One region of the Streptomyces sp. NPDC087310 genome, then DNA from elsewhere that is predicted to be linked to it. Evidence: riboswitches for the same ligand, from Rfam matches in the RefSeq annotation. Region 1 holds a riboswitch; the other holds the start of a gene.

Region 1 (5,591 bases):
AAGGCGGACGGGGCGCGTGGGGGCTGCCCCTAGGGCGCCGGGCTCACTCTTCCCGTACGCGCCCCTCCGGCCGTGACCCTACGGTGCAGCGGTTACGGTCGGGGCGTGCCCGATACGTCCGAGAATCCCGCTGCCAGCGCCGCTCCCACCCTCTTCACCTGGGAGTTCGCCACCGACCCTTACCCCGCGTACGCCTGGCTGCGCGAGCACGCGCCGGTGCACCGCACCGAGCTGCCCAGCGGGGTCGAGGCGTGGCTCGTGACCCGGTACGGGGACGCTCGGCAGGCGCTCGCCGACGCGCGGCTCTCCAAGAACCCCGCGCACCACGCCGAGCCGGCGCACGCCCGGGGGAAGACGGGCATCCCGGGGGAGCGCAAGGCGGAGCTGATGACGCACCTCCTGAACATCGACCCGCCCGACCACACCCGGTTGCGGCGGCTGGTGTCCAAGGCGTTCACGCCCCGCCGCGTCGCCGAGTTCGCCCCGCGCGTACAGGAGCTGACCGACCGTCTGATCGACGGCTTCGCCGAGCGGGGCAGCGCGGACCTGATCCACGATTTCGCCTTCCCGCTGCCCATCTACGCGATCTGTGATCTGCTCGGGGTGCCGCCCGAGGACCAGGACGACTTCCGGGACTGGGCGGGCATGATGATTCGCCACACGGGCGGTCCGCGCGGTGGGGTCGCCCGTTCGGTGAAGAAGATGCGCGGCTATCTGGCCGAACTCATCCACCGTAAAAGAGAGAATCCGGGCGACGATCTGATCTCCGGTCTGATCCGGGCGAGCGATCACGGTGAGCATTTGACCGAGAATGAGGCCGCGGCGATGGCCTTTATCATTCTGTTCGCCGGTTTTGAGACCACGGTGAATCTCATCGGTAATGGCATGTACACGCTAATGCGAAATCCGGCCGAGCGTGAGCGATTGCAAAGTTCGCTCGCGGCCGGTGAAACCGGGCTGCTGGAGACCGGGGTCGAGGAACTGCTCCGCCATGACGGACCCGTGGAGATGGCGACCTGGCGGTACGCCGTCGAGCCGCTGACCCTGGGCGGGCAGCGGATCGCGGCGGGCGACCCCGTGCTGGTCGTGCTGGCCGCCGCCGACCGCGACCCGGAGCGCTTCCCCGACCCCGACGTGCTCGACCTCGGGCGGCGTGACAATCAGCACCTCGGGTACGGGCACGGCATCCACTACTGCCTGGGCGCGCCGCTCGCCCGCGTGGAGGGGCAGACCGCGCTCGCCACCCTGCTGACCCGCCTTCCCGACGTGCGGCTTGCGGAAGATCCTTCCGATTTGCGCTGGCGCGGCGGGCTCATCATGAGGGGATTGCGCACGCTTCCGGTGCAGTTCACGCCATTGTCCGGCCGGTAAATTGCCTGACGGTTCGTCAATACTGTGACTTTCACGTGATCTCCGCTGCATCGACTTGTGACAAGCATTCGAGTACCGCTACGTTCACGTCGACTCGGCAACACCATGCCGGAGTTGAATTGACAGTCACACGGAAGGCAACCGCATGTCCCGGAACGGCCGACACCGTCGACCTCGTCAGGCCCCTGCTCTTCTCGTCGCCGCCGGGGTGGCCGGATCCGCGATCGCGATCCCGTTGCTCGGCGCCGGCGCCGCCAACGCGGCGGACGGCTCCACCTGGGACCACGTCGCCGAGTGCGAGAGCGGCGGCGCCTGGAGTGCCGACCTCCGCAACGGGTACTACGGCGGGCTCCAGATGTCCCAGGAGACCTGGGACGAGTTCGGGGGCGCGGACTACGCCGCGCGCCCCGACCTGGCCAGCCGCTCGCAGCAGATAGCCGTGGCCGAGAAGGTGTTCGAGGCCCAGGGGGCGCAGGCGTGGTCCAGTTGCGCCGGTGTCTCCGGGCTGACCAAGGCGGTCGGCGGCGCCGTCTCCGGCGTCGTGGAGGGGGTGACGGGCGGCGGCGAGAGCACCGACCCGTCCGGAACCCCGTCGACCGACCCGTCCGGGAGCACGTCGCCGTCGGCTGACGGTACGACCGGCAAGGGCGAGAGCGCGGGGACGGAGCAGGACGGGGACGGGTACCCGGACGCCACCAGCCCGAGCCCCGGAGCCACCGGTTCCGCGACCGGCGAGGACGACGCCGACGGCAAGGGCGGCACGTCCAAGGGCAAGCACCGCGGCCAGGCGGCCGACGAGAGCGCCACGCCGGGCGGTACGACGGAGGAGCGCGGGGCGGACAGCCGCGCGTCCCGCGGGGCCGGAGGGACGCGTGACGCCGGCAAGCTCACGGAGGGCGTGGAGCGCGAGGTCGAGCGGGTCGTCACCGCGGTCGGCGGCCACCTCTCCCTGGCGACCGGCGGGCAGAAGGTCGTCGGCGGCTGGGTCTGAGTCACCCCGCGCCGGGGGGTCGGGCCGGCGGTTCTGTCCGACCGGGCCGGTGGCCCGACTGACCGGGGCCGGCGGCGCCCACTGACCGGGGCTGGCGGTCCTGTCCGACTGCGGTCGGCGGCCCTCGCTGACCGGAGCCGGTGGCCCGCACCGAGCGGAGCCGGTGGTTCCGACTGACCGGAGCTGACGGCCCCACCGGCCGGAGTCAGCGGTCCGACCGACCGGAGTCAGCGATTCCGGGGCCGAAGCCGAAGATTCCGGGGCCGGAGTTGAAGTTTCCGGCGACCGGATCCGAAGTTTCCGGCGACCGGATCCGAGGATTCCGGGACGGGAACGGGCGGTTCCGGGATCGGCGCGCACGGATTCCGGATCGGCGTGCACGGGTCCGGCGACCCGGAACGCACGGTTCCCGGATCGGCGTGCACGGATCCGGCGACCCGGAACGCACGGATCGCGGATCGGCGCGTACGGATCCGGGACCCGGACACCTACGGATCCGGCGACCCGGAACGTACGGATCCGGAGCGGGCGGGCGAGTGCCGTTGAACGGCGCCCCGTTGACGCCTCCTCGGCCGCGTCCGTCCTGGCCAGCGCCTCCGATCTCCGGCCGGAACGCGGTCAGTTAGCGACCGTATGTCCCCTTCTGTGCAAGTGAGACAAGGGTCTCTTCACCGCAACTCGGGCTCTGCGCCCCGGCCGTTGGGCGAATCCGGTTCCCACCTGCGGAAACGTATTGTCCGTCGGAGGAGGTAAGGGCGTTTTTTCCGGGATGTGCTTCTTTGAACAACCGGCAGGGCTGTGATTACGGTCTGAACCGCTCGCACCGCGGGCCTCGTCGACCGTCACGCCGAATCCTGCCGTCGGTCGGGGGGAGTAATCGTCGCTTCAAGCGCCGAAGGCAGGAGCGGGGGACCCATAGGTTCGTGCCGGGCCCGGCCGTCGAGAGACGGGCGGAGACCGGCTTGGGGTGAAGCCGCGTGTGAGAGCACGCGGCCGGGCAACTCATTGGCCCGAACCCGACAGCTCACCTCGTAGGCGTCGGTGAGGAGATGTGTTCCATGCTGCTGCGTTCCAGCAAGGCCAAGCACCGTCGCGCGTCCAAGGCCGTCCGCTACGCGACGCTCGCCGGGATCACCGGTGCCGCCGTCGCGGCCCCCCTGCTCGGTGCCACCGCCGCCTCCGCCGCCACCGCCTCCGAGTGGGACCAGGTCGCCCAGTGCGAGTCCGGCGGCAACTGGTCGATCAACACCGGCAACGGGTTCTACGGCGGTCTGCAGTTCACGCCCTCCACCTGGGCCGCTTACGGCGGTACCTCCTACGCCCAGCGCGCCGACCAGGCATCCAAGTCGCAGCAGATAGCCGTCGCCGAGAAGGTCCTCGCGGGTCAGGGCAAGGGCGCCTGGCCGAACTGCGGCGTGAACCTCTCCGGCGCCTCGTACGGCGGCGGATCGACCGGCTCCGGTTCCGGTTCCGACACCGGTTCCTCCAGCTCCAACAACTCCGGTAGCTCCAGCAACTCCGGTAGCTCCAGCAACTCCGGTACGCAGAAGTCCGCCCCGAGCCAGCAGGCGCAGCCGCAGCAGTCGAGCCGTGACGAGGCGCAGCCGGCCTCGCGTGGCCAGAGCCGTCCCGCGACGATCAAGAAGGGTGACGGCGAGTACAAGGTCAAGTCCGGCGACACCCTCTCCAAGATCGCGACCGCCCAGAAGGTCAAGGGCGGCTGGGAGAAGATCTTCGACCTGAACAAGGACATCGTCCCCGACGCGGACGTCATCTACCCGGGTCAGCAGCTCCACCTGAGCTGATCCGTCCTTCCCGGCCCGGCGCGTCACCCCCGTACGCGCCGGGCCGGGGCCTTTTCCGGGCACCGGGCACGGATAACGGGGCACCGGACCGGGCCTCATGTCGCCCGGGAGGGTCCACGGCGGCGTCTTAGGGGCGGGCACCGGCTGGCCGATGACCCGGAGCCGGTTAGGCTCATGTCGCAAGGCCAAGAGACCCTGCACCCACGCGTCACATCCAGAAGGAGATGCTCGTGCCGTCCATCGACGTCGTCGTAGCCCGGGAAATCCTCGACTCCCGAGGCAACCCCACGGTCGAGGTCGAGGTCGGCCTCGACGACGGCAGCACGGGTCGTGCTGCCGTCCCCTCCGGTGCCTCCACCGGTGCGTTCGAGGCCGTCGAACTCCGCGACGGAGACGCCAACCGTTACCTGGGCAAGGGTGTCGAGAAGGCCGTCCTCGCCGTCATCGAGCAGATCGGCCCGGAGCTGGTCGGGTACGACGCCACCGAGCAGCGCCTCATCGACCAGGCGATGATCGACCTGGACGCGACCGAGAACAAGGGCTCGCTGGGCGCCAACGCCATCCTCGGTGTCTCCCTCGCCGTCGCGCACGCCGCCTCCGAGGCGTCCGACCTCCCGCTCTTCCGCTACCTGGGCGGCCCGAACGCGCACCTGCTGCCCGTTCCGATGATGAACATCCTGAACGGTGGCTCGCACGCCGATTCGAATGTCGACATCCAGGAATTCATGATCGCCCCGATCGGCGCGGAGTCCTTCTCCGAGGCGCTGCGCTGGGGCGCCGAGGTCTACCACACGCTCAAGAAGGTCCTGAAGCAGAAGGGCCTCTCCACCGGCCTGGGCGACGAGGGCGGCTTCGCGCCCAACCTGGAGTCCAACCGCGCCGCGCTCGACCTCATCCTCGAAGCGGTCAAGGAGGCCGGTTACGTCCCCGGCCGTGACATCGCGCTCGCGCTCGACGTCGCCGCGTCCGAGTTCTACAAGGACGGCTCCTACGAGTTCGAGGGCAAGTCGCGCTCGGCCGCCGAGATGACCGAGTACTACGAGGAGCTGGTCGCCGCCTACCCGCTCGTCTCCATCGAGGACCCGCTCTTCGAGGACGACTGGGCCGGCTGGAAGGTCATCACCGACAAGCTGGGAGCCAAGGTCCAGATCGTCGGCGACGACCTCTTCGTCACCAACCCGGAGCGCCTCGCCCGGGGCATCGAGGAGGGCTCGGCCAACGCCCTGCTCGTCAAGGTCAACCAGATCGGCTCGCTGACCGAGACCCTGGACGCCGTCGAGCTGGCCCAGCGCAACGGCTTCAAGTGCATGATGTCCCACCGCTCCGGTGAGACCGAGGACGTCACGATCGCCGACCTCGCGGTGGCCGTGAACTGCGGTCAGATCAAGACCGGCGCCCCGGCCCGCTCGGACCGCGTCGCCAAG
Region 2 (5,591 bases), on a different contig from region 1:
ACGGCCGCCGGCGTCCCCATGACGATCGCGAAGGCCGACGGCGACCCCGTCAACGCCGCGTCGATGCTCGCGGTGCTCGGTCTGGGCGCGCAAGGCGGCGAGGAGATCGTGCTGGCCTCCGACGCCGAGGGTGCGGACGCCGCCCTGGACCGGCTGGCCAAGCTGGTCGCCGAGGGGCTCGACGAGCTCCCCGAAACGGTCTGATCCGGAGCGTATTTCCACGACGGAGCCGTGGTCCACCGAATTCGGTGGACCACGGCTCCGTCTTTTCGTGCGGGCAGCAAAGAATAGGCCGCACCTATTTATTCTCTTTGTATACGGCTCGATTGTTAATGCTGTGCGCTCGCGATGTTTACGGCGTGTTGCGAAGCCCTCACCTTTTCCCGGGCCCGGCCGGGGTCGGGGCCGTGCCCGGGGCGGCGCAGCCGGTGCACCGCCATCGTGCGCTCCGCGTGCAGGGTGGTGAGCGCCCGCGCGCGTTCGCCGTCGCCGCGCGCCACCGCGTCCACGATCGCGCCGTGCTCCGCCCAGGACTCCACCGGGTGACTGGGCTGCTCGACCACGTACATCCAGGCGATCTTGTGGCGGAGCTGGGTGAGCAGCGAGGTGAGCGCGGGGCTTCCCGACGCCTGGGCGAGCGTCTCGTGGAACCAGGCGCCCAGCGAGCGCAGATCCTCGCCCTGGCCTCTACGGGCCCGTTCCTGGCCCAGTCTGACCAGGCCGCGCAGGACCTTGAGGTGGGCCTCCGTACGGCGCTGGGCGGCGCGCGCCGCGCCCAGCGGCTCCAGCAGCAGCCGTACCTCCAGCAGGTCGGCGGCCTCCTGCTCCGTGGGCTCGGCGACACAGGCGCCGACATGGCGGCGCGTGGTCACGAAGCCCTCCGACTCCAGCGTGCGCAGGGCTTCGCGTACCGGGACGCGGGAGACGCCGTAGCGCCGCGCGAGCTGCTCCTCGGTGAGCCGGCTGCCCCGCTCGAACAGTCCGGAGACGATGTCGTCGCGAATGGCCGTGCATACCGAGTGCGCGGGAATGCGCATGTCCGAACCTCCGCCTTAATCCGCGCGAAACGCTGCCGATTGACGCCTGTTCCGTGACTCTATTGCAATCAACGCGAATTTCCGATGGGTGCCCGGAATCCATGGATATCTTTTGGCCAGCGCGGGAGCACGGCGAAGGCCCCGGCGCGGAGCCGGGGCCTTCGGGGGAAGCGGTGCGCGGGTGGGGCGGGAGGTGTCAGACCGCCACGCCGTGCGCGCGGAGGTACGCGACCGGGTCCATGTCGGAGCCGTAGTCGGCGCTCGTCCTGGCCTCGAAGTGGAGGTGCGGCCCGGTGACGTTGCCGGTGGCGCCCGAGAGGCCGATCTGCTGGCCCGGGGTGACGCTCTGGCCGACCGAGACGCCGATCGAGGAGAGGTGGCCGTACTGGGTGTAGGTGCCGTCCGCCATCCTGAGGACGATGTTGTTGCCGTACGAGCCGCCCCAGCCGGCCTCGACCACGGTGCCCATGCCGACGGCCACGACCGAGGTGCCGGACGCGGCGCGGAAGTCGACGCCCGAGTGGCTGCCGGAGGACCAGAGGGAGCCGCCGGACTGGTAGCCGGTGGTGACGTACGAGCCGGCGACGGGAAGCTGGAAGGTGCCCAGCCGCTTGCGCTCCTCGGCGCGCGCGGCGCGCACCCGCTCCTCGCGCAGCTCCTTCGCGCGGGCCTCCGCCTTGCGCTCCGCCTCGGCCTTCGCGGCGGCGCGCGCCGTGGCCTCGGCCTTCAGCCGTTCGACCTTCTCGGCGGCGTGGCGCTGAGCCTCGGCCTGGTCGTCGACCGCGCCGGCGACGGCGTCGCCGATGGCGATGACCTGGGTCAGTCCGGTGTGCGTGGCGGCCTCGGTGGAGCTGTCGGCGGCGAGCGCCGGGGAGGCGAGGGAGCCGATGACGCCGGTCGCGGTCAGCGTCGCGAACCCGGCGGCGCTCGCGCCCTTGCAGGTGATGCGGTTCGGGGCGCGGTGCTTCCCGGTGGCACGGGTGAACGCCATGGAGTGGCTGGTCCTTTCCTTCCCTCTCGCCTACCGGGTTAGCTGACGGGTTCGGAGCAGGAAGGTCTCCTACGGACCCCTCCGCGCGGTGTGCCCGCGAAGGCCGTCCGATTCACCCCAGGGACGTGGGTCCCCGGCTCCCCAGGCTCGCGCCTGACGGGGACTCGGCGATGGCTGCCCGATGCCACTGATGCGGCGCAACGGCGAACAGCCGGACCGACGCTAAGCGGCTCGTCTTTCAATAACCAAACAGACAAGGTTTTTTGTAGCGCACACCACAGGGCAGACGGGCATCCTCCCCACCAAAGGGGACATAAAGCAGAACCCCGGCGACCTCGGTCGCCGGGGTTCCACGGAAAGACGAATCAGCCTGTGACAACCGTCACTTCACCGATTCCGAGAGCCTCGACCGGCTCCTTGATCTGCGCCGCGTCCCCGACCAGAACGGTGACGAGCCGGTCCACCGGGAAGGCGTTGACGGCGGCGGCCGTCGCCTCGACCGTGCCCGTCTCGGCCAGCCGCGCGTAGAGCCGCGCCTGGAAGTCGTCCGGGAGGTGCTGCTCGACCTGGTCGGCCAGCGTGGCGGCGACGGAGGCGGCCGTCTCGTACTTCAGCGGCGCGACCCCCACCAGGTTCTGCACGGCCACGTCGCGCTCGGCGTCCGTGAGCCCTTCGGCGGCGAGGGTGCGCAGCACCTTCCAGAGGTCGTCGAGCGCCGGTCCGGTGGACGCGGTGTCCACGGAGCCGCTGATGGCGAGCATCGCGGCGCCCGTCCCCCCGTCCGGGGAGGACGGCGCCGGGGAGCGCAGCACCTGGCCGAAGGCGCGTACGCCGTAGGTGTAGCCCTTCTCCTCACGCAGGACGCGGTCGAGCCGGGAGGTGAGCGTGCCGCCCAGGCAGTACGTGCCCAGCACCTGCGCGGGCCAGACGCGGTCGTGCCGGTCGGCGCCGATCCGGCCGATCAGAAGCTGGGTCTGGACGGCGCCGGGGCGGTCCACGATGACGACCCGGCCGGTGTCGTCGGCCGTGATGGCCGGTGCGGTCCTGGACGCGGCCGTGTCGCCCGTCCAGGCGCCGAGGGTGTCCGCGAGGATCGCGTCCAGGTCGACGCCCGCCAGGTCGCCGACGATCACCGCGGTGGCCGTGGCGGGGCGTACGTGCGCCTCGTAGAAGGCGCGGACGCCCGCGGCGTCGATGCGCTCCACGGTCTCCTCGGTGCCCTGGCGCGGTCGTGACATGCGCAGGGAGGCCGGGAACAGCTCCTTGGAGAGCTGCTTGGCGGCGCGGCGGCCCGGGTTGGCGGTCTCGTGCGGGATCTCGTCGAGCCGGTTCCGTACGAGCCGCTCGATCTCGCTGTCCGCGAAGGCGGGGGCGCGCAGCGCCTCGGCGAGCAGGCCGAGTGCCTTGAGCAGCCGGGAGACGGGGACCTCCAGGGAGACCCGCAGGCCCGGGTGGTCCGCGTGCGCGTCGAGGGTGGCGCCGCAGCGCTCCAGCTCGGCGGCGAACTCCTCGGCGCTGTGCTTGTCGGTGCCCTCGGAGAGCGCCCGCGCCATGATCGTGGCGATGCCGTCGAGCCCTTCCGGCTCGGCGTCCAGCGGGGCGTCGAGATTGATCTCGACGGCGACCACCTGCTGGCCGGGACGGTCGCAGCGCAGCACCGTCAGGCCGTTGCCGAGCGTGGAGCGCTCGGGGGCGGGGAAGGCCCAGGGCCTGGCCTCGCCGGCGGTCGGCTGCGGGTGGAACTCCATGGTCACGGCAGCGTCGGTCACTGGTCCGCCCCCTCGTGCTCGTCGGTCTCGTCGGCGTCCGCCGCGTCTTCGGGGGCGATCGGCTCGTACACCAGCACCGCCCGGTTGTCGGGGCGCAGCCGCGCCGCGGCGACGGCCCTGACCTCGTCCGCGGTGATGTCCAGGACGCGGTCGACGGCGGTCAGCGCGAGCTGCGGGTCGCCGAACAGGACGGCGAACCGGCACAGTTCGTCGGCGCGGCCGGCGACCGTGCCGAGCCGGTCCAGCCATTCGCGTTCGAGCTGGGCCTGGGCCCGCTCCATCTCCTCGGCGGTGGGGCCCTCGGCGGCGAACCTGGCCAGCTCCTCGTCGACGGCCGTCTCGATCGCCGGGACCTCGACCCCGCCGGACGTCTTCACGTCCAGCCAGCCGAGCGAGGGGGCGCCCGCGAGCCGCAGCAGCCCGAAGCCGGCGGCGACCGCGGTGCGGTCGCGGCGTACCAGCCGGTTGTGGAGGCGGGAGGACTCGCCGCCGCCGAGGACGGTGAGCGCCAGGTCGGCGGCGTCGCACTCGCGGGTGCCGTCGTGCGGCAGCCGGTAGGCGGCCATCAGCGCGCGGGCCGGGACCTCCTCGTGCACCTCCTCGCGGAGCTGCTCGCCGATGGTGTCGGGGAGGGTGCCGTCGCGCGGCGGCTGCTTGCCGTCGTGCGAGGGGATGGAGCCGAAGTACTTCTCGATCCAGGCGAGGGTGCGCTCGGGGTCGATGTCGCCGACGACGGAGAGCACCGCGTTGTTCGGCGCGTAGTTCGTACGGAAGAACGCGCGGGCGTCCTCCAGGGTGGCGGCGTCCAGGTCGGCCATCGAGCCGATCGGCGTGTGGTGGTACGGGTGGCCCTCGGGGTACGAGAGCGCGGTCAGTCGTTCGAAGGCCGTACCGTATGGCACATTGTCGTACCGCTGGCGGCGCTCGTTCTTGACGACGTCCCGCTGGTTCTCCATGGACTCCTCGTCGAGCGCGGCGAGCAAGGAGCCCATCCGGTCGGCTTCCAGCCAGAGCGCCAGTTCGAGCTGGTGGGTGGGCATGGTCTCGAAATAGTTGGTGCGTTCGAAACTGGTGGTGCCGTTGAGGGAGCCGCCGGCCCCCTGCACCAGCTCGAAGTGGCCGTTCCCCGACACCTGCGCCGAGCCCTGGAACATCAGGTGCTCGAAGAGGTGGGCAAGGCCGGTACGGCCCTTGACTTCGTGGCGTGAGCCGACGTCGTACCAGAGGCAGACCGCGGCGACCGGGGTCAGGTGGTCCTCGGAGAGCACCACGCGGAGGCCGTTGGCCAGGCGGTGCTCAGTCGCTGTCAGGCCGCCGGAACCGGCCTGCGCTGTGGCCGTGTGACCCATGGGCATGTACGTCCCTTCGATCGCGATATGGAGAAGTCCTGCCACTGTATGCAAGCGTGCCGACACCTGGCGAAGTTCCCGTAACAGGTCCGGGATCTGGCACCCTTCCGACACGCGCCCCTTCCCGTCCCAACGACGGGTCGAGGTCGGCGTTGTCAGTGGCGCGGTCCACAATGGTCCGCGTCAGTTCCAGAAGTTGCCGTACAGAACTTGTGAAGGAGCCGCAGCCGCGATGGCCCGCCGCAGCACCAAGACCCCGCCGCCGGAGGACTTCGAGGAGAAGATCCTCGACATCGACGTGGTCGATGAAATGCAGGGCTCCTTCCTTGAGTACGCGTACTCGGTGATCTACTCCCGGGCCCTGCCCGACGCCCGGGACGGCATGAAGCCGGTGCACCGCCGCATCGTGTACCAGATGAACGAGATGGGCCTGCGCCCCGACCGC

What was found. A riboswitch is a leader RNA that binds a small molecule or an ion and turns the genes downstream of it on or off. The one in region 1 is predicted to bind cyclic di-AMP.
Region 2: linked by a shared signal. The riboswitch ahead of ACIO3P_RS10070 (M23 family metallopeptidase) and the one ahead of ACIO3P_RS19765 (transglycosylase family protein) in region 1 are both predicted to bind cyclic di-AMP.

The regions. Positions count from the first base shown of each region.
Region 1 covers NZ_JBIUYF010000005.1:113,035-118,625, reverse strand. The annotation lists gene ACIO3P_RS19775 (cytochrome P450) at 106-1,371, shown strand; gene ACIO3P_RS19770 (transglycosylase family protein) at 1,517-2,362, shown strand; cyclic di-AMP (ydaO/yuaA leader) riboswitch at 3,243-3,415, shown strand; gene ACIO3P_RS19765 (transglycosylase family protein) at 3,424-4,167, shown strand; gene eno (phosphopyruvate hydratase) at 4,392-5,591, shown strand, end outside.
Region 2 covers NZ_JBIUYF010000002.1:999,119-1,004,709, forward strand. The annotation lists gene ACIO3P_RS10060 (HPr family phosphocarrier protein) at 1-204, shown strand, start outside; gene ACIO3P_RS10065 (GntR family transcriptional regulator) at 330-1,037, opposite strand; gene ACIO3P_RS10070 (M23 family metallopeptidase) at 1,234-2,028, opposite strand; cyclic di-AMP (ydaO/yuaA leader) riboswitch at 2,041-2,208, opposite strand; gene ACIO3P_RS10075 (pitrilysin family protein) at 2,394-3,776, opposite strand; gene ACIO3P_RS10080 (pitrilysin family protein) at 3,794-5,152, opposite strand; gene ACIO3P_RS10085 (DNA topoisomerase IV subunit A) at 5,379-5,591, shown strand, end outside.